Regions from separate parts of the Candidatus Thiodiazotropha sp. CDECU1 genome, predicted to be linked through region 3. Evidence: predicted binding sites of a transcription regulator. Region 3 holds the regulator's gene; each other region holds the start of a gene.
What was found. Region 3 encodes FliA, which starts transcription of late flagellar genes. Its sites were predicted from a motif close to GCTAAAGTTNNNNNNNNNNCNGCCGATA; they were not measured.
Positions count from the first base shown of each region.

Region 1 (7,260 bases), 1.9 Mb from region 3:
GTACCGAGAGGGGCTTCACCTGCCTGTTTTGCTTTGAAGGCCACGGTCTGGGCAATTGATTTCACATGTCTGTCAGAGGTACCGCTGGCGACAATCATGATATCTGTTATGCTGGTCTTTTCACGTACATCCAGTACCACCACATCCTTCGCTTTCATATCGTCCAGTGCCTGCAGAACGACGTCTCTGAGTTCTTCTATTCGCATTGAGTCCTGTATCTGTTGCCTAATTAAGTGACCGGATCGCCGGTGAGCAGCGATTTTACCCAATCTCATGGACAAGCATAACCTATTGTCGCTATTTTGTATGATCCACCCGATATAGATGATTGTTTTCAATGAGTTGCAAAACCGCTTCAGGCAGCAGGTAGCGTGGCGTCTGCCCCTGGACTAGCAAACTGCGGATGTGACTGGCGGAAATATCGAGCTGGGTTACCGCTTGCTGCAGTATCAGGCCGCAATCCTCTGTCCTGAGTTGCGCCGGCGTGTTGGCCTGAGACCTATGGAGCAGCCTTTTTACCCGGGAGTCCTTGGGGCCTTCCTCCCCTGGGCGCTGCATCACGATGATATGGGCGAGGCGCAGAATTTCATCCGGGCGATACCAATCGGCGAAACCGTTGAAGGCATCCATTCCCAACAACAGGCATAGCGACCTCTGAGGCTGCTCCTCGCGCAGGCTGGCCAGGGTCTCCACCGTGTAGGAGTCCCCGGTACGTCGTATCTCCCTCTCATCTACAACGAAGCCCTGTTGTTGACTGATTGCGAGACGCACCATTTCGAGTCTCAATTCAGCCGGGGTCTCAGGCTGATCCCGATGAACAGCGTTATGCAAGGGGATAAACCGGATCTCGTCCAGACCGACAGACTGCATCACATCCAGCGCTGTGCGCAGATGGCCAAAGTGTATCGGATCGAAGGTCCCGCCAAAGACACCGATCATGTCAGGGGCCATATAAGGCTAACGACGGATGTGGCCATCACCGAGCACGATGAACTTCACCGACGTCAGGCCCTCCAGCCCGACCGGCCCCCTGGCGTGGAACTTGTCTGTGGAAATACCGATTTCAGCACCCAACCCATATTCGAAACCATCCGCAAAACGGGTCGAGGCATTGACCATTACCGAGCTGGAGTCCACTTCGGTGAGAAAACGGCGGGCACGGGTGTAGTTCTCGGTCACGATGGCATCGGTATGTTGGGAACTGTGGCGGTTGATATGCGCTATGGCCGTTCCCAGGCCGTCGACCACCTTGATGGAGAGTATCGGCGCCAGATACTCAGTATCCCAATCAGCCCCGCTCGCCGGCTTGCAATCGGCGATAAGCTCACGGGTACGTTCACAACCCCGCAGTTCAACCCCCTTCTCTATCAGGGCTTCACCAAGCCTTGGCAGGGACTGTTCTGCAATCCCATCCGCCACCAGCAGGGTCTCCATGGTATTACAGGTGCCATAGCGTTGCGTCTTGGCATTCATGGCCACTGCAAATGCCTTTTCCAGATCGGCCTGATCGTCGATATAGACATGACAGATCCCATCCAGATGTTTGATTACCGGTACTCTGGCTTCCTGACTGATACGCTCGATCAGGCCTTTGCCGCCACGGGGAATTATGACATCGATCGATTCAGGCATGGTGATCATCCTGCCCACTGCGGAACGGTCGGTAGTGGCAACCACTTGTACCGCGGCCTCAGGGAGATCCGCCTTTTGCAGGCCAGTATGGATTGAACCCGCAATCGCCTGATTGGAGTAGTAGGCCTCACTGCCACCCCGCAAAACCGCGGCATTGCCCGATTTCAAACAGAGTGCCGCAGCGTCAGCTGTGACATTTGGACGCGATTCATAAATGATACCGACGACACCCAAGGGCACCCGCATCCGACCCACCTGGATCCCGCTTGGGAGATATTTCATATCGAAGATCTCGCCGATGGGATCGGGAAGAGCGGCAATCTGACGCAATCCCTCGGTCATGCTATCGATGCGCCCGGGGGTCAGCTCGAGGCGGTCCAGCAGGGCAGCATCCAGGCCCTTCTCCGCACCTGCCTCCAAATCCCTTACATTCTCTGCCATCAACTCATCTCTGGAGGCGTCCAGCTCATCGGCAATGGCTTCGAGAGCGTTGTTCTTTTGCGCGGTTGTGGCGCTGGCAAGCACCCTTGAGGCTTGACGCGCCTCCTGGCCAAGCACCTGCATGTAGCTGGCGACATCGGATATCTGTTTTGACATGTTCGTATGCTTATCTCGTTTAAACTGCAGCACCGGTCAGGGCAAGCAGACCAGTTAAACCGTTAACTTTAACAAATCTCGAACAAAATAACGCCCTGCCTGGCCCGGAAACACAGCCTGGATATCCAAGCCCCAAACGGCGGAAACCTCGGATCGATAAAACCACTATTGATGTATGGAGATGCAGGACCTGCCCTGCCCCCCTGCTAACGACACCATATCTCATTGATATATTGAGGTAATTTATTATATACGGCAGCCATGGCAGGGGTTGTCTGCAGTATGTTGACAACGGGTGTGGGAATTATTGTCACCCTCGGCTACCAAATTACTTAAGTTCGAGAGCACTTAACCGATCTTATGTAGTAAGACAGATAATCAATGAGCAAAGCCTACAGCCATGATCAAAGCACTACTAAGCGTTATGTGGATAGTCCTCTATAGCGGTCAGCTGTGGGCGGAGCAGTTCGTGTTTGATGTACCCATGTACTCCAAGGGAGCCAGCACCTACTACATAGCCGGAAAGATCGGCAACATGCCCGAGACAGAGTTCATGGTCGATACCGGCTCCAGCTACATGACGATCAACGAGGCCACCTTGAGTGAACTCCAGGCCAACGGCAGTCCACGCTATCTACGGGACCTGAAGGGCATATTGGCCAATGGAGACGTGTTGAGTGTGCCTGTCTACACGATTACCAATGTACGAATTGGCGAAGAGTGTCTACTGGATGAGGTGGACGTTGCGGTGTTTCCCGGCAAAACCCGCCAGATTCTGGGATTGAGTGCACTGTCGAAGACCGCACCCTTCATCTTTTCCACTCAACCACCCCAGCTGCAGTTGAGTCATTGCCATCTGGCCAGGGTGGAGACCGGCAACCAGACAAAGCTGGCTGCCGGCATTGCGACCCCCTGAGCGGGGTCACACATACCTAGCAAAGTTATTTACCTTCAGGTGCGCTGCTAGTGGCCTCGAATGCACTGAATTCGGCCGCATCAACCTGACCGTCCTGATTTGCATCAGCGGTTTCCCAGCCCTTATAGAGCATCTCGCTTGCGGTAGCCTCTTCAGAAGAGATGGCACCATCGGCATTGGCGTCGAGTTTGCTGAAAGCATCCTCGCCAGCAATTGCGGTAGTAAGAAAACCTGCTGCTGCCAGAGCTAGTGCAGACTTGAGGATAGTTTTTTTATTCATCGTAATCTCCTTAACGGAATGTAATGATTTTCGATCCAAAAAGCCCTTCATTCCAGGGGCCCTCCGGTAATTCATGAGACAACTCTGGGACTAGAAATTAAGTGAAGTCAATCACAGAATAACAACTTTAATTCCCAGCCGACATGCTGCCAAGGATTACTCCTTCTGTCCCTGTTTGTCGCTGTTGACTTCAAAGGCGCTGAACTCGGCAGCATCGATTCTGCCATCGTTGTTGGCATCGGCGGCCGACCAGCCGTTGTAAAGCGATTCATTCACAATCGACTCTTCAGCTGAAATGAAACCGTCGGCATTGCTATCCAACTTTATGAAGGCATCTTCCCCGGCTACGGCGCTACATACACCGCCCACCGCAAAAATTGCAATCACCTGTTTCATAGTGGTTTTTGTCATCACTTGCTCCTTGTTGATGAGAATAGGATTCCAAGCCCCTGATGGGCCCGGGTGTCAGATCAGACAACGCCGGGAGAAATAATGGCTTGACCTGGTTCACAAATAAGAATTTCGTTCTTTTAAGGCCAATCACTACTTGAACAGGGTGAGGAACAGGTCACATCTGCGGTAATCCGGCCATTCCCCGGGCAAGTTGCTGAAACAACAACCAGGGATCCGCGGGATGGAGACCTTTTATCGCCTTGTCCGCAATTGCGCAATCCGCAAGCAATCCCTGCCAATGATCCACCTGCCGCTGCAATGCCTTTCGCAGGATCGGTTTGCGTCTGTCCCAGACACGATGTTTTGCCATAATCTGGTCCACCCCCCCGCCGTGCTTCAACTCAAATCCCATCTCGGCAAGCAGACGAATCTCCCGGCTTACCGCCCAAAGCACCACCGGGGCGGCAACACCCTCGCCCTTCAGCCCCTGCAGGATACGTAATCCCTTGCTGATATCCCCATCGAGCAGGGTATCGACCAGGCTGAAGACATCGAAGCGTGCACTATCGGCCACGGCCTCGATGAGCTTTTCCGGGCTAACCACACCCTGGCCATACAACAGCAGCAACTTCTCTATCTCCTGGCTGGCCGCAAGCAGATTACCCTCTACCCGATCGGCAAGCATCTCTACCACCCCCGCCTCGGGAATCAACCCCGCACGTCGCAGTCGCTGCTCAATCCACGGCATCAGACGCCTTCCTTCGACCGGCCAGATCTGAATCGCCACACCCAGCCGTTCAACCGCCTGAAACCACTTGCTGTTCAGCTGGGCCCGATCCAACTTGGGCAGGGTGATCAACAGCACAGTATCCATTGCAGGGCGTTCACAATAGGCGCTGACGGACTTCCCCCCCTCCGCACCCAGCTTTCCACTGCTGAGACGAAGTTCCAGGAGACGCTTATCACCAAACAGGGAGAGGCTTTCAGCGGCATTGTGCAAACTCGACCAGTCAAAACCACCCCCCTGATCCAGGATTTCCCGTTCGCTGTAGCCTTGTTCACGGGCCGCATGCCGTATCGCATCCGCTGCTTCCTGCATCTGCAGGGGCTCGTCCCCGCTCAGCAGATAGACAGGGGCGAGCTGTTGCTGCAGATGGTTTGCCAGTTGTTCAGTTCGCAGACGCATGGTGTGACCTGTGCTGATGATCGCCAGCTATTTGATGGCTTCGAGGCGACGAATTATCTGCTCCGCCATCTCGTTTCGCATATCATACTTCATCAAATCGGCTTCGTTTCTTTGACCCAACTCATCGTCGCCACTGAAGCTGAGTTGACGTAGCAGTTCCAACTGCTGCTCCACACCTTTTTCGCCACTCCCCGGCACCCTGGCGCGAATCAGTGCGGATAGTTGCATCTCTTTGTCGAGGGCCTTACCGCCGGCATCCACAGACAGCACCCTGCTGGTGAATTTTTCCTCTAGGATCTCAATACTGAGCTTGGCAGCCGCCAGTTCCGGCGCCAATGCCGCACCCCTGCCCTGCAGATTGTCATGCAGAACAGCCGCCAGGCTCTCAGGTTTCTCGAATCCGATGATATACAGGCCGTTGAGCGCGGTTGAGAGTTGCCTATACCCCTTGAGATGGAAACCGCACCCTGTAACGAGGGTGGATATCAACACCACCCACAACAGCTGCTGGCGAAACCGGATTGAATTACTTGGCAACGATATTCACCAGTTTCCCGGGTACGACGATAACCTTTCGCACCCTGTTGTCACCAATAAAGCGCTGCACATTGTCATTTGCCAGCGCCAGTGCCTCGATAGCCGGTTTCTCGGCATCCGTCGCTACCTGTATGGTTGCTCGAACCTTGCCGTTCACCTGCACCACATAAGGCAGACTCTCCTGTTTCAGGGCTGCCTCATCGGGCTGCGGCCATTCGCTATCGAGTATCTCATCCCCATACTCCAGATCACACCACAAGCGGTGGGTGATGTGGGGTGCAATCGGGGCCAGCAATCTCAGCACCAGGGAGACGCCTTCACGCAGCAACTGAAGGTCGGCAGCGCTATCTCCAAGCTTGTAGAGGATATTGATCATCCCCATGCAGGCGGAGACCACATTGTTGAAACGCTGACGCTCATAGTCATACAGGACCTTTTTCAATGACTCGTGGATTTCCCGCCGTGCTGTCTTCTGGGATTCATCCAACTCAACCGGCGTCGAGTCCGCCGCCATCGGCTTGGCGAGAATAACCTCCGCCAATGCCCACAGACGTTTAAGAAAACGGTACGCGCCCTCAACCCCTTCATCGTTCCACTCCAGGGACTGATCGGGGGGAGAGGTGAACATGGTGTAGAGTCGAACCGTATCGGCACCATAGCGATCGATAAGAGTCTGTGGGTCGACCCCGTTGTTCTTCGACTTCGACATCTTTTCGATACCGCCTATGGCAACCGGCCCAGCATCCTCCTTCAACCGCGCAGCGAGCGGACGCCCCTTCTCATCACGTTGGACTTCCACCTCGGTCGGGTTATACCAGTGCTTGGAACCATCCTCCTGATCGCGATAGTAGGTATCGGCCACCACCATTCCCTGGGTCAACAGGCGTGTGAACGGCTCATTACTCTTCACCAGTCCGGCATCGCGTAACAATTTGTGATAGAAACGGGCATACAACAGGTGCAGTACGGCATGTTCGATACCGCCTATGTAGTGGTCGACAGGTAACCAATAGTCCGCCCGTTCATCGAGCATGGCATCGGCACCCGGACAGGTGTAGCGCGCGTAGTACCAGCTCGACTCCATGAAGGTATCGAAGGTATCTGTCTCCCGTTGTGCCTCACCGCCACACTGGGGGCAGCTGCAGGCGGAGAAGGCAGGACTGTTTTTTATCGGATTGATGGTGTTTTCATCGTAGACGATATCTTCAGGCAGGCGCACCGGCAGATCTTGCAACGGCACTGGAACAATTCCGCATGTCTCACAGTGAATCATGGGGATTGGCGCACCCCAGTAGCGTTGGCGTGAAACACCCCAGTCACGCAGCCGGTACTGCTTGGTCTTCTGGCCTTTGCCCCGTTCCTGCAGCCACTCCGCTATGGCATCGAAGGCGGCGGCGGATGAGAGTCCATTGAAGGGACCCGAGTCCTGCAAGACACCCGCCTCGGTATAGGCCGCAGCTTGTATGTCCGGATTATCGCCTTCGCTGGGATGGATCACCTGTTTGATCGGGATACCGTATTGCAGGGCGAAGGCATGGTCCCGCTCATCATGGGCCGGAACCGCCATCACCGCCCCTGTACCATAGCCCATGAGGACAAAATTCGCGGCATAGACCGGTACCATTTCACCACTTACCGGATGGATGGCATTGATACCCAGCGGGATACCCTTTTTCTCGATCGTCTCCAGTTCCGCTTCGGACGTTCCGCCCTGACGAC
Region 1 is NZ_OY734020.1:113,487-120,746, reverse strand. It holds gene rsfS (ribosome silencing factor) at 1-206, opposite strand, end outside; gene nadD (nicotinate-nucleotide adenylyltransferase) at 298-951, opposite strand; gene R2K28_RS00525 (glutamate-5-semialdehyde dehydrogenase) at 958-2,229, opposite strand; gene R2K28_RS00520 (retropepsin-like aspartic protease) at 2,630-3,145, shown strand; gene R2K28_RS00515 (hypothetical protein) at 3,171-3,425, opposite strand; gene R2K28_RS00510 (hypothetical protein) at 3,582-3,836, opposite strand; gene holA (DNA polymerase III subunit delta) at 3,994-5,004, opposite strand; gene R2K28_RS00500 (LPS-assembly lipoprotein LptE) at 5,032-5,541, opposite strand; gene leuS (leucine--tRNA ligase) at 5,531-7,260, opposite strand, start outside.
Region 1: a site for FliA is predicted at 2,560-2,587, ahead of R2K28_RS00520 (retropepsin-like aspartic protease). Genes of this name have one in related genera too.

Region 2 (7,260 bases), 1.3 Mb from region 3:
CATTGCCGGGCAGTCGCCAACCATGCCATGCACCGGATAACTCTTTTCCAGCTCCGATTTGAGAGACTCCTGCTGACGTTGCTGACGATCTTGCTTAATCACACGTTCCACGACCATCAGTAATTCGTCGTGGTCGAAGGGCTTCGCGATATAATCGATGGCCCCCAGTTTCATCGCATCCACCGCGGAGCGGATACTCGCATAGCTGGTCATTATCAGAACCGGTACTGGCGCGGCCGTCTCGATGATCTGGGTGCCGGGCGCCCCGGGTAACCTGACATCACTGAGAATCAGATCGAAGGAGGTGAGGGGGCGTGATTGGGCCTCCTCAACCGAACCCGCTTCCGTGACTTGATAGCCGTTGCGTTCGAGCAGGCGCTTGACCGCTCGGCGGATGACTTCCTCGTCTTCAATGATGAGTATCTGATTCATGATGTCTCCGCAGTGATCGCGTTTAAGCCAGTCTTGGGTAGCTCGATGATCACCCTGGTACCCCTGCCCTTTTCAGAGTCTATGCTGATGGCCCCCTGGTGGTCTGAAACTATTTTGTAGGCGATGGCCAGGCCGAGCCCGGTGCCATCCCCAGGTGCCTTGGTGGTGAAGAAGGGTTCAAAGATATAACTTAGATCCTGCTCCTCGATTCCTTCACCCTGATCCTGTACCTCGATTCTTACCTGATCATCGATTTCACGGGCGTGCAGCTCAACCCGGCTCCCGGGGGGTGAGGCATCACAGGCATTGGTCAGGATGTTGACCAGGATTTGGGATATGCCCTGGCGATCGGCTGTGATATTGAGATCGGATTGACACAGGTTTTCACATTGGACCTGGCGTCCGTGGCGGGTTAACTTCACCAGACGAATCGCCTCATCCGCCACATCCCGAATGGAGAAATCCCGTATATCGCCTCCAATGCCGCCGCCTCGGCTGAAGTTCATCAGAGTCTTTACGATCGTGGTGATACGCTGGGTCTGCTTGAGAATCTCTTCAATGCTCTCCCGCACCAACTCCTGATCATCCTCATGGCGTAGGTTTTGCGCCAGGGATGCGATGCCGGTTACCGGATTGCCAATCTCATGTGCGACACCCGCTGCCAATCGACCGATGGAGGCGAGACGTTCGCTATGGGCCAACTCAGCCTCCAATGTCTCCAGGTCGGTGAGATCTTCCATCAGTATGACCTGGCTGGTACGAGCCTCTTCCACAGGGTGATCAACCGGTAGTGGGGCAGGGATGGCTGCCTTGTGGAGATTGAACCAACGACTCTTGCCCTGGTGTGTGACTTCCAGATGGTGGATGTGCTCATCGGACGCGGAGGCAAAGCCTGCCAATAGATGTCCCCAGGGGGCTGGCAGTCGGTGTAACGAAACCCCGATGGCATCCCTGGCGGGCACGCCGGTCATCACCTCCATGGCAAGATTCCAGATGGTCACTGTGCGCAACCGGTCGATGGTACAGACGCCCAGTGGCAGGTCGAGCAGAATCTGTCGATGGTAACGGCGCAGATTGTCGAGGTCGGCACTGAGTCCGCGCAGTCGTGTTCGCGAGTGTTCCAGTTGATCCTCGATGAAGCGCATGGAATCAGCCAGGGCCGATTGGGTATGGATGTCCAGCTGCAGTCTTCGGTTGATTATCATATGCGCCAGCTGCGGACCCAGCAGACCGGACAGGTTTCGCTCGATGCGTTCGCGCAGCCGCCGCAGTTGTGCGGGACGTGTCTCGTTGACGTGGAGGCTGAGATCCCTGAGCGCCTGGTCCACCTCGCGATGGGCCGCTTCAGCACCCAGCATCTGTGACAGCTGCTTGGTGAATTGGGCGGTGGAGACGGCGTTGACCATGCCCCCCAGGGGTACCAGTGACTCGCTGCAACAGGCCTGTGCAGCCTCCCTTTCACCCAGACTCTGCTTACTCATCAGTGAGCCGAAGACAAACAAAAGGATGTTGACAGTCAGTGTCCAGAAGGTAGCAAATTCCCACTTGTCCATGCCGGATGCTTGCAGCAAAGCGGGTATGTCGAACTCGGTTCGGACAAATCCTGAACTCTCAAGTAGTGGGATCAGCAAGGTCCCTGTCCAGCCGAGAATGCCGGCGATCAGACCCAGGATGAAACCAAATCGGGTAGCGCGACGCCAATACAGCAGCCCGATGATGCCTGGCAGGAACTGGGCCACGGCGACAAAGGAGATCAAGCCCAGTTGCACCAGGCCCGTATGTTTTTCCAACAAAACATAGAATCCATACCCGGCCATGATGATCAGAGCGATCAACAGTCTGCGTCCCAACAGTAGCCAGCGATAGAGATTGACCTGTGGATCGGGAAAATTGGTAGGCAGCAGGATATGGTTCAAGGTCATCGATGACAGCGCCAGGGTGGTGATTATCATCATCGCACTGGCTGAGGATATACCGCCGATAAAGGCAAGAACCGGTAACCAGGAGGGTCCTTGATCGAGAGTGATGCCGAGGGCGAAATAGTCGGGAGGCAAGGTCAGTCCGAGGGCCTCTCCTCCCCAAAGAATCAGCGGTATGGGTAAATTGATAAGCAGCAGGAAGAGTGGGAAACCCCAAGTGGCGGTCTTCAGTGCCTTAGGCTCCAGATTCTCCGCGAACAGCATATGAAATTGTCGCGGTAGCAGAAACGCAGCTGCGAAAGCGAGCAACAACAGGGTCGACCAGGGTCCCTCTCGGACGGGTTGATAGAGTCGCTCGAGTACCTCTGGATGTGCCGCAAGCCATTGATTGAGACCCGAAAATCCACCGAACACCCCATACAGGGTTACCAGGCCTACCACCAGTAAGGCCACCAGTTTGACTATCGATTCAAATGCTATCGCCAATACCAGGCCACGATGTTTTTCCCGACTCGTGCTGTGCCTGGCGCCGAACAGAATGGCGAACACAACCAGCGCGGAACAGAAGATCAAGGCCAGGATACGTGGTGCCACGGTATGGCTGATCATCTGCAGGGAGTCGGTAACCGCACGGATCTGCAGGGCGATATAGGGCAAGGTCCCCACCAACATGAACAGGGTTACCAGGATGCCTGCCAATTGGCTGCGGTAGCGGAATGCGAACAGGTCTGCCAGGGAGGTGAGCTGATACTCCCGGGTGAGCCGAAGCAGGGGTTGAAACAGTATCGGTGTGAGGGCGAATGCCAGGGTGACGCCAAGATAGATGGTCAGAAAGAGATAGCCTTGGGTCTTGGCGAAGCCTACGCTGCCATAGTAGGTCCAGGATGTGGCGTATACGCCCAAAGAAAGTACATAGATGAATGGGTGGCGTATCAGGCGCTCTGGGATACGTCCGCTGTCACCCGCATAGGCGATGACAAACAGCAACGCCAGGTAGAGAAAGCCTATGCCAAACAGTAACCAGAGATCATGGCTCATGGCGTCTCAGATTGATCCAGGCGATGATGCAGATGACTACCATCCAGATGAGATAGGGGAGATACCAGGGGCTGTTGGGCGATGTCCACCAGTTCATGATGGGTGCTGAGAAGAGCAACAGGATCAGCAGGCCCAGGGCGACGGTGCGGTCGATATGTCGATCGGGTGGTGGTTCTCGCATCCCTAGAGCCTAGCAGTTGTTACCTTCGGTAACAACCCTTCGGGATGGCTGGAGATGGTTAATTGCAGCCAGTGTTGCAGGCGGATTACCTGGCTAACGCTGGCTGTTCATATGTCTAAATCAGGACTGCTTCTGAGCATGAATGTTGTCGATTATTTCATGCAGCTTTCCTGACAGCTCGGTGGGCTCAAATTTTGGTACATAGGCATCGGCGCCCACACCCTTGCCCAGGGCCATGTTGGCGTCCGCCGAGAGTGATGAATGCATGATAATGGGTATATCACTGAAGCGAGCGTCTTCCTTGATTTTCTTGGTCAGCACATAGCCATCCATCTCAGGCATCTCCACATCGGTGAGTATGATCTGGATAAAATCACTGGGTTTGTGATCGGTCGCTTCGGCCCGCTGAGCAATCTCTCTCAATTTAGTCCAGGCCTCCGAGCCATTTTTTGTACCAATATATTTGATACCCATATGCTCCATGGTGCGTATGATCTGATCACGAGCAACGGCTGAATCATCCGCAAACAGCAGGGTGATGTCACCCTCGCCAATCTGCTGGATGCCATCGAAGAGATCCGAGCCCAGGCCGAAGCCGGATGTTTGGCTGAGGACCATCTCAACATCCATGATCATGACCAGACGGCTATCCTTCAATTCCGTGACGGCGGTGACCAGTCCGCCATGTTGTTGCGCCATCATGGATGGCGGCACCTTGACATCTTCCCAGGCCAGGCGTTCGATGGTATCCACCGCATGCACCAAAAAACCCTGCACATTCTTGTTGTACTCGGTGACAATCAGAATGCTTGGTCGCTCTTCTGTCTGGATGCCGCAGAAATCGGGCAGATTGATCACAGGAATCATATTTCCACGCAGGCTGACCATTCCCTCTACTGATGGAGGCATATCCGGAGCATGGGTGATCTCCGGTACCAGCATCACTTCGCGCACCTTGAAGACATTCACACCATAGGTCTCTTCACGGCCGGTTCTGAGATCTTTACCCAGGCTGAAAAGGAGGACCTCTAGGCGGTTCGTACCCGCTAAGCGCGTGCGGTCATCTACAGATTTAATAAAATTAGACATGGTTCTATTGCTCTGAAATAGAGGGTGTTTTCTATGTTAGGAAAAGAGCAGTCACTATGCCGATGCCCTTCTCCATATGCATTTTGTAGCGGTCGAATAGGAAAAAGCTTTAGCTGAGAGGACTTAATCGGGCAGCAAATCCCGTTTCTGGCGCCTGAGAATCTGTGGTTGGGATATCCGGGATGCAACAGGCGAGGGTTTTGGCCATATTTAGCATGATTCGTTAGATAGGAAAGCGCTAAATAACTGGAAAAAAAGTGACTTTTACACCAAGATCTGAGGGATCGGCATTCTGCGGGCTAAATAGAGGAGAATCGGTGTGAATCCGGAGAAGGTGGTTTTTGGTTTTTTCATTGTACTTGCCTTGACCCTGAATTTTGGTTTTTTTGTGGGCGAACTGGACAATCCGGATCACCACCATGTGTATGAGCTATTTGCAGTCATCGTGGTCAACCTGATTGCTACCGTGCTCAAGTTCGGTGATCGCACCCAGATGGGTGCCGTGTTGCTGGCCACCAGTCTGGTGGCCCTTTTGCAGCTATTTGCTGCTGCCCTGGTATGGACGGTGGCCGTGCATGTTACCGAGACAGGTCTGACCACGGTTACCATGGCCAGTATCGTCTCCCTATCCGGTGGTGCAATGCTGGCGAATGTGGTTTCCGTCGTGTTGTTGATCATCGAAACCGTGATGCTGCGCCGATAATCCCAGCCGGGCTTGGTGCTGTTGCATACATGAACAATATCTTCTTTCTGATCTTCAGGCGCATGCGGGCGCCGTTGCTGACCCTGGTCATGACCTATTCCATCGCCGTGCTGGGCCTGGTACTGATTCCCGGCAAGGATCCCGACGGCAATGTCTGGCACATGGACTTTTTTCATGCCTTCTACTTTGTCAGTTTCATGTCCAGTACCATCGGCTTTGGGGAGATACCCTACGCCTTCACGGCAGGGCAGCGATTGTGGGTCAGTTTTTCTATCTTCTTTACCGTTGTGGTATGGCTCTATTCCATAGGTACGGTGTTGGCATTGCTCAAGGATGAAACCTTTCAAAATGCTTTAACTGAGAGAAGATTTACTAAACAAATCAATAGAATGCGTGAGGAATTTTATCTTGTTTGCGGGTATGGCCAGACCGGTGAGGCACTGGTCAAGGCATTGACCGATAGAAATCAGCATGCGGTGGTGATCGATATTCTCGAAGATCGCGTGAATATGCTCAAGCTGGAAAATCTGCGTGAATATGTCCCCGGTCTCTGCGGTGATGCCAGTCTGCCAGCCCATCTCCTGGAAGCCGGCCTGAACCATCCACTGTGCGAGGGGGTGGTGGCCCTGACCAACGCCAACGAGGTCAATCTAAAGATCGCCATAACCGCAAAATTGTTGCATCCCGAGATCGGGGTAATCTGTCGTGCCGACTCCCATGACGTGGAAAAAAATATGGCCTCCTTCGGCACCGATTTCATTATCGATCCGTTTGATGCCTTCGCCTTGCATCTGGCGACCGCTATCCAGGCGCCCTGCCTCAGTCTGTTGCAGGATTGGCTCTCCCTGGGGCGACGGGATATGCTCAACGATCCCGTCTATCCTCCCGCGAAAGGGCTCTGGGTGATTTGTGGCTATGGCCGTTTCGGCAAGGCCGTTTATGAAAAGCTTGTGCGCGAGGGATTGGAGGTAATCGTGGTGGAAGCGGAACCCGACACCACAGGCACCCCGTCATCACCTTATATAGAGGGTCGCGGCACCGAGGCGGATACCCTGCAGCAAGCGGAGATAGAGCGGGCGGTCGGTCTGGTGGCGGGCACCGATAACGATGCCAACAATCTCTCCATCATCATGACTGCACGGGCCATGAATAGTGATCTGTTCGTGATTCTACGCCAGAATCTCAAACACAACGATGCGGTAATAGCAGCCGTCGGGGCGGACATGGTGATGCTTCCCAGCGATATCATTGCCAACCGCATTCGGGTATTGTTGGGTGCTCCGATGCAGCATCAGTTCGTGAAGCTTGTGTTACACCAGGATGATGAGTGGGCCTGTCAGCTGATCAGCAGGATATCCGCCCTGGTGACCCACCACGCACCGGAGGTGTGGGAGGTGGCTTTTTCGGAGTACGATTCCCATGCGGTGTGTGCCCATGTTCAACGGGGGAACCATCTGACCCTGGGGGATCTGATGACGGACCCCCGGGATAGAGACAGTCAACTGTCCTGTATTCCCCTGATGCTCTATCGCCATAATGACTACTTATTGCTACCTGAAATGGACCTCAAGGTGCAAAAGGATGACCATTTACTCTTTTGCGGATCTGTTTATGCCAAAAACCGTATGGACTGGACCCTGCAAAATGAAAACGCCCTGAACTATATTTTAACCGGGGAGGCCAGACCGGAGGGTTGGGTCTGGCGGCGCTTGAGAAAAAGAGAGGTACTATGAGACCGCTACTGGAAAAACTCCATAAAGACCATATCAATCTGGCTCGCCTGCTCGATCTGATGAGTAGCGAATTGGATGCCCTGAATGCCGGTCATGAAGCAAACTTCGATCTCAAGATCGAAATGCTGGACTACGTCGAGCACTATGCCGAACAATCGCACCATC
Region 2 is NZ_OY734020.1:1,440,256-1,447,515, forward strand. It holds gene R2K28_RS06520 (sigma-54-dependent transcriptional regulator) at 1-432, opposite strand, end outside; gene R2K28_RS06525 (ATP-binding protein) at 429-3,389, opposite strand; gene R2K28_RS06530 (UTP--glucose-1-phosphate uridylyltransferase) at 3,379-3,570, opposite strand; gene R2K28_RS06535 (chemotaxis protein) at 3,691-4,659, opposite strand; gene R2K28_RS06540 (DUF6394 family protein) at 4,979-5,362, shown strand; gene R2K28_RS06545 (potassium channel family protein) at 5,392-7,095, shown strand; gene R2K28_RS06550 (hemerythrin domain-containing protein) at 7,092-7,260, shown strand, end outside.
Region 2: a site for FliA is predicted at 4,746-4,773, ahead of R2K28_RS06535 (chemotaxis protein). Genes of this name have one in related genera too.

Region 3 (7,260 bases):
TGGCCGGAAAAAGTCATATCACTCGATCTCTATCGCAAGGGTACAGAGGTCAAAACGATCACCCAGGCAATTGCTGACGCCAGGTAAAACTCCCCTCTAGCGATCTCAGCTGAAGTTCTCTTCGACCAGCATGTCAATTTTCTGTGTCAGGCATGATTATCAATCAAATCAGTGCCGAAACCTTGGCGGAGTAGTCCTGGGGAGTCAATTGACTGGCGTCTTAAACAGCCCTGACGGAGCTCCGACATGTTCGCATCGGATCTTCCAACCTATTGTATTAAAAGAAAATAAATAATTAATTCCGATCTATTCATGATTGGAACAGTTTTTGCAAACATAGTAATAAACCCTCAGTGGGAGTGAATGGCCTCTACGACAGCCGGCAAGGACCGGTGGCGTGGAAACAGAGCCGGAGAGTGGATTGGCAGGTTGAATGGCGCAAGCTCAATGCAGGGCAATCGCCGGGGAATGCGGACTATGAAGATAAGACGTTTTTTTGCCTCTGATATGCGGCAGGCCCTACGCCAGGTGCGTGAGGCGCTGGGTGCAGACGCAGTCATTCTCTCCAACAAGAACGTGCAGGGCGGGATTGAGTTGGTGGCCGCCGTGGACTACGACGAATCCGCATTCGACACAACTCAGCCAACAAGCATCGAATCTGATCCTCGAACATTGACCGATGACAGTGCCAGCCTCTCAAGCGCAGCCAGATCAGCTTACCTGAACAACACCGTTTCAGATCAGTCTGAAAAGCCCAAGCAAGACTACCGTGATTCCAAGCCGGCTCAGAGGCAGGAACAGCCTCGAGTCGAATGGAGTCAGGATCCGGTATTGAAGGAGATGCGGCGTGAGATGCAGGCACTGCGTCGTATGATGGAGAACGAACTCTCTGAGCTGACATGGCGTGATCTTGGACATCGTCGCCCCCAGACACAGGATTTAATCCGCCGCCTGATGGCATTGGGTCTGGATGCGGGTCACTGTAAGGAGTTGGCCTATCGTGTCGAGGACGCCGAGACACCCGAACAGGCATGGCGCCAGGCCCTGACCCAGCTCGGTGCTGAAATACCAGCCGTAAAGCAGGATCTCCTTGATGAGGGCGGCATCCTTGCCCTGGTGGGGCCGACCGGTGTCGGCAAAACCACCACCATTGCCAAGTTGGCCGCCCGATTCTGCCTGCGTCACGGTAACCGCCATCTCGCATTGATATCGGCCGACAGTTACCGGATTGGTGCCCAGGAGCAGTTACAAAACTATGGCCGCATCCTGGATGTGCCGGTTCGCAGCGTCACCACTCCGGAAGAGCTGAACAACGCCCTGCACGCCTTTGCGGATAAGCGTTTGGTCTTGATCGATACCGCCGGTATGGGGCAGAGAGATCTCCAGCTGACGGAACGCCTGGCACTATTGAGCAAAGGAAACCACCCCGTGAAATCACTGCTTACGCTCTCTGCAACCACCCAGCGGTCAGCCTTGAGTCATGCCATTCGAGCATTTGATATCGTCAGTCCGATTGGTGTTGTCTTGACCAAGATGGACGAGGCAGCTTCCCTCGGGGGCGTGCTTTCAGCTGTTCTCGAAGCAAAACTGCCGTTGGCCTTCGTTACCGATGGTCAGCGGGTACCGGAGGATATACACAACGCCTATGCGGATAGGTTGATGAAGCATGCAGTGGAGCTATCCGAACTTATGGGTGGCAGTCCAGATGAGGAGTATCTGGCGATGGCTTTCGGGGGAATGAATGAACATGCACATGTCTGAACAGATCGAAGATCAGGCAACAGGGTTGCGCAGGATGATTAACCCGGAACCGGTGAGGGTGATTGCTGTCACCGGTGGTAAGGGTGGTGTGGGCAAGACCAGTATTTCTGCCAATCTGGGGGTCGCCTTCGCCGAACTCGGTCGCCGGGTAATGCTGCTCGACGCCGATTTGGGATTGGCAAATCTGGACGTACTCCTCGGTTTGCACGCAGAGCGTAATCTGTCCCATGTGATGCAGGGTGAATGCTCACTGGAGGATGTTTTGGTCACCGGGCCCAAGGGAATGAGGGTTGTCCCTGGTGCTTCCGGAATCCAGCACATGGCTGAGATGACCCCTGCCGAAAATGCCGGTTTAATCCAAGCCTTCAGCGAAGTTGCCAACGATGTGGACGTTTTGCTGATCGACACGGCTGCCGGCATTTCCGATCTGGTGATCAGTTTCAGTCGTGCAGCGCAGGAACAGATTGTTGTGGTATGTGATGAACCCGCCTCCATCACGGACGCTTATGCCATTATCAAGCTGCTCAACCGTGAGCACGGAATTAGTCGTTTCCGAATCTTGGCTAATATGGTAAAGAGTGTGCAAGAGGGGCGTGATCTTTACAATAAAATGTGCCGGGTAACCGATCAATACCTGGACGTTATGCTGAACTACATGGGCAGCATTCCTTATGACGAACAACTCCGCAAAGCGGTGCGAAGCCAAAAACCGGTTGTAGAGGCCTATCCACGTTCACGAGTAGCACAGGCATTCAAGAATTTGGCCAAAAAGGCCGATAACTGGCCTGTACCCTCGGGTGTCAGTGGCGATTTACAGTTTTTCGTCGAACGATTGATCCAATTTTCTAGCCAATACGGGGAGGTATGACGGTGAGCGGCTTAGCGACATACACCGCCATGCAGCAACAACAGAACTATGATGATCTGGTGGATCAACATGCCGGACTGGTGAAAAGGATCGCTTATCACCTGATGAACCGGTTGCCACCGAATGTTCAGGCGGATGATCTGATTCAAGCGGGGATGTTGGGCCTGCTCGAGGCGAGCAGAAACTACGACCCCACACAGGGTGCCAGTTTTGAGACCTATGCGGGTATCCGCATACGCGGTGCAATGCTGGATGAAATTCGACGCAGTGACTGGACACCGCGCTCTGTTCATCGCAAGGCGCGCATGGTTGCTGAAGCGATGCGGGAAATCGAGAACCACGAGGGCAGAGATGCGCGTGATGTAGAGGTGGCCGATGCCTTGGATATGAGCCTTGAGGAGTACCATCAAATCCTCAGGGATTCAACGGGTTGTCGAATTTTCAGTCTGGATGAGTTGACCGCAGTGAGTGATGGCTTCCCGGTTGCCAGGGAAGGATCTGCAGATACACCATTCGATGGATTGCAGAAAGACGCCTTCAAGAAGGCATTGGCGGATGCGATTGCTGGCTTGCCCGATCGTGAGCGGCTGGTTATTGCCATGTATTACGATGATGAGATGAATCTTCGTGAAATCGGGCATGTACTGGGTGTGAGTGAGTCTAGGGTTTGTCAAATACACAGTCAGGCGACACTGCGTTTGCGGTCACGACTGACAGATTGGCTTTCATTGGTACACGACGAAGAGTAATGGTTGGCCTGTGATTCGTTGACGGGACGTCAGCACTAACAGGATGGAGGTAGCATTGGACAAGAATATGAAGATCCTCATTGTGGACGACTTTTCCACCATGCGGCGTATTATCAAGAATCTATTGCGTGATCTTGGGTTTAACAACACCCAGGAGGCGGATGATGGTCTCACGGCACTACCCATGCTACAGAGTGGGAATTTCGATTTTCTTGTCTCAGACTGGAACATGCCGGGAATGACAGGTATCGATCTGCTGAAAGCGGTCAGGGCGGATGATAAGTTGGCCGCATTGCCGGTATTGATGGTAACAGCGGAATCTAAACGCGAACAGATCATCGAGGCGGCACAAGCAGGTGTAAACGGCTATGTCGTTAAACCTTTCACTGCCACGACCTTGGAAGAAAAGATCAACAAGATCTTCGAACGCGTGGGTTAAATTGAGGCTGTGTCTGGAGTAAAAAATGGGACAACAAGACAACCAACAACGATTAGAGATTGCAAAGTCCCTCGTTATCAGCTTGGAAGCCGGTGATGATGCGGAATCCGAGCGATTGATAGGTAATCTGACACAAGCAAAGAAAAACGACGACCTGTTCCAAGAGGTGGGTCGCCTGACCCGTGAACTGCATGAAGCCATCAACGGTTTTCTCCTTGATGCCCGAATCTCCGATATGACCAATGTGGAGATTCCGGATGCCAAGGAGCGGCTCACCTATGTCATTACCATGACCGAGCAATCCGCGAATCGGACGCTCACTGCTGTCGAGCATAGTATTCCTCTGATCGAGAAGATTGAACAGGGATCTGCTGAACTTGCTGAGCAGTGGGAGAACCTACGTTCCCAATTACTCAACAAAGAGGATTTCAAGGAGCTGAGCAGTTCACTTTCAAGTTTCCTAAAGAGTACGCAGAGTGATGCCGGTGAATTGCACAAAAACCTGTCTGAAGTGCTAATGGCTCAGGATTTTCAGGATCTTACCGGCCAAATTATTCGCAAGGTCATCACCCTTGTTCATGATGTGGAGGAGAAACTGGTCATGCTGGTGCGTATCACCGGTAGCAAGCTGGAAGATCCCGAACAGAATAAAGACCAAGCTGAAGTGCTTGCGGGACCGGCTATTCCAGGTCTGGATCAGGGCGAACAAGTGACAAACCAGGACGATGTGGACGATCTGCTCTCCAGCCTGGGGTTTTAGTTATTCAGGTTAGGACCGATATAGATTTCAACAACATTCGGTAAAGTTCGGTGATCCACCGGGAGCATTAGATGAGCATCGATGTCAACGACGAAATCCTTCAGGATTTTTTGGTCGAGGCTGGAGAGATACTAGAGCTGTTGAGTGAACAGCTTGTGGACCTGGAGCAGCAACCTGATGATTTCGATCTGCTAAATGCCGTATTTCGCGGTTTTCACACGATTAAGGGCGGTGCGGGATTCCTATCCATAGATCCCTTGGTGGAAGTCTGCCATCGGGCCGAGGATGTCTTCAATATACTGCGCCAGGGACAGCGTAGTGTGGGTCCGGATCTCATGGATTCTGTACTTGAGGTGCTGGATATTGTGAATGCCATGTTCGAGCAGGTACGCGAAGGTATTATGCCGGAACATGCGGATCCGGAACTGATCGAGCGACTGAATAAATTTGCCGTGCCGGAAGGAGAAGAGGAAGAGGAAGAGGAAGAAGAGGCCGCTGCAGAGGAGTCGGCTGATGATGAAGCAGTGGAGGAAACAGATACAGCGGTGGCGGTTGAGGCAGAGGCGGAGGCAGAGACATCAGCGGAGAGTGTGCCGTCTTCATCGGATGATATAAGCGATAACGAATTCGAGTCCTTGCTGGATGCGATTCAAGAACCTGCCCAAGCCGGCAAGGATGACAATATATCCGAGGATGAATTTGAAAACCTGCTGGATGAACTGCACGGCAAGGGTAAATTCACGGGTAAACCCAAGGCAGAAGATAAGGCTAAGAAACCTGCAGCCTCTGATGATATTTCCGAGGATGAGTTCGAGGCCTTACTTGACGAGATCCATGGCGAAGGCAAATTCAATCCCGATAAGCTGAGCAATGAGCAAGCACCCGCCAAGAAAAAGGCCAAGCCGAAAAAAGCGGCAAAGCCCCCTGCAGGTGATGACGATATCAGTGAAGATGAATTTGAAGATCTACTGGATCAGATCCATGGTGCGGGGAAGTTCGATCCGCATAAGATCAAGTCGGATGAGGATGAAACGACCGAGGGTAAAAAGGCACCAAAGCCTGCGCAGAAAATGCCCCCCAAGGGTAAAGCTAAATCCGCAGCCAAAAAATCTACTGCCAAAGCGGCAGCCAAGCCTGCGAAAAAGTCGGCGCCTGATGCAAAAACAGCACCCGCCAAGAAACCTGCCGCAGAGGCTAAACCCAAGGCGGCACCCAAGGCTGCCAGCAGTAAACCTCCCGCCGAAACCACTGTACGCGTGGATACCCAGCGGCTTGACGATATCATGAATATGGTGGGTGAGTTGGTGCTGGTGCGTAACCGTTTGGCGACGCTGAAGGCAACCATGAATGATGAGGACGTATCCAACGCGGTAGGTAACCTGGACGTGGTGACTTCAGACCTGCAGCTGGCGGTGATGAAGACGCGGATGCAGCCGATTAAAAAGGTATTTGGCCGATTCCCACGGGTAGTGCGTGATCTGGCCAGGAGTTTGAAGAAAGAGATCGATCTGGAAATGGTGGGTGAGGATACCGACCTGGACAAAAATCTTGTGGAGGCATTGGCTGATCCTCTGGTGCATTTGGTACGCAACTCGGTTGATCACGGTATTGAACAACCGGAAGAACGCGAATCAAAAGGCAAGCCGAGACGGGGTAGGGTGGTACTTTCAGCCGCCCAGGAAGGTGATCACATTCTGCTATCGATCGCCGATGATGGTAAGGGTATGGACCAGGAGGTGTTACGTAAGAAGGCAGTGGAGAAAGGCATGATGGATAGCGAGGCGGCAGCCCGCCTTGATGACAAGGAGTGTTTCAATCTTATCTTTGCCCCTGGATTTTCCACCAAGACCGAGATCTCCGATGTCTCAGGACGTGGTGTCGGTATGGATGTGGTGAAGACCCGGATTGCGCAAATGAATGGTTCGGTGGAGATAGATTCCGAATGGGGTCAGGGCAGTATCATTATCATCAAACTACCCTTGACACTGGCCATCCTTCCCACCTTGATGGTTGTTTTGGGAGATCAACCCTTCGCACTGCCCCTGGCTAGTGTAGTGGAGATATTCAATCTCAATCTGAAGCGTACAAACGTGGTCGATGGTCAGTTGACTATCATGGTTCGCGAACGCGCCCTGCCACTTTTCTATCTGCGCAATTGGCTGATTCCGGATAATCCGATCAATGATGATGACAAGTCAAATGGGCACGTGGTTATTGTCAATGTCGGTAATATTCAAGTCGGTCTGGTTGTCGACCATCTGATTGGTCAGGAAGAGGTCGTGATCAAACCCCTGGGTGCACTTTTACAAGGGTTGGACGGTATGGCTGGCGCTACAATCACCGGCGACGGAAAAATAGCCTTGATCGTGGATGTGCCAGGTCTAATGCGGAAGTATGCCAAGAAATTTTAAGGAACTTGCAACATGGTTGGCAGCCCCGCTCACACACACAATCACTAGAGTGAAAAAAACGGATAATGGCCGCCAAGCTGAAAGTACTGATTGTTGATGATTCGGCATTCTTTCGAAACCGTATAAGCGCGGCATTGTCACAGGCGAATGATATCGAGATCGTCGGTATTGCAGCGGATGGAAAGGAGGCCATCGAGCGTACCCGACGACTTAAACCCGATGTGATTACCATGGATGTGGAGATGCCCATTGTGGACGGTATTTCCGCAGTG
Region 3 is NZ_OY734020.1:2,723,578-2,730,837, reverse strand. It holds gene R2K28_RS12445 (hypothetical protein) at 1-87, shown strand, start outside; gene flhF (flagellar biosynthesis protein FlhF) at 478-1,761, shown strand; gene R2K28_RS12435 (MinD/ParA family ATP-binding protein) at 1,748-2,629, shown strand; gene R2K28_RS12430 (RNA polymerase sigma factor FliA) at 2,632-3,378, shown strand; gene cheY (chemotaxis response regulator CheY) at 3,446-3,817, shown strand; gene R2K28_RS12420 (protein phosphatase CheZ) at 3,843-4,577, shown strand; gene R2K28_RS12415 (chemotaxis protein CheA) at 4,649-6,988, shown strand; gene R2K28_RS12410 (protein-glutamate methylesterase/protein-glutamine glutaminase) at 7,054-7,260, shown strand, end outside.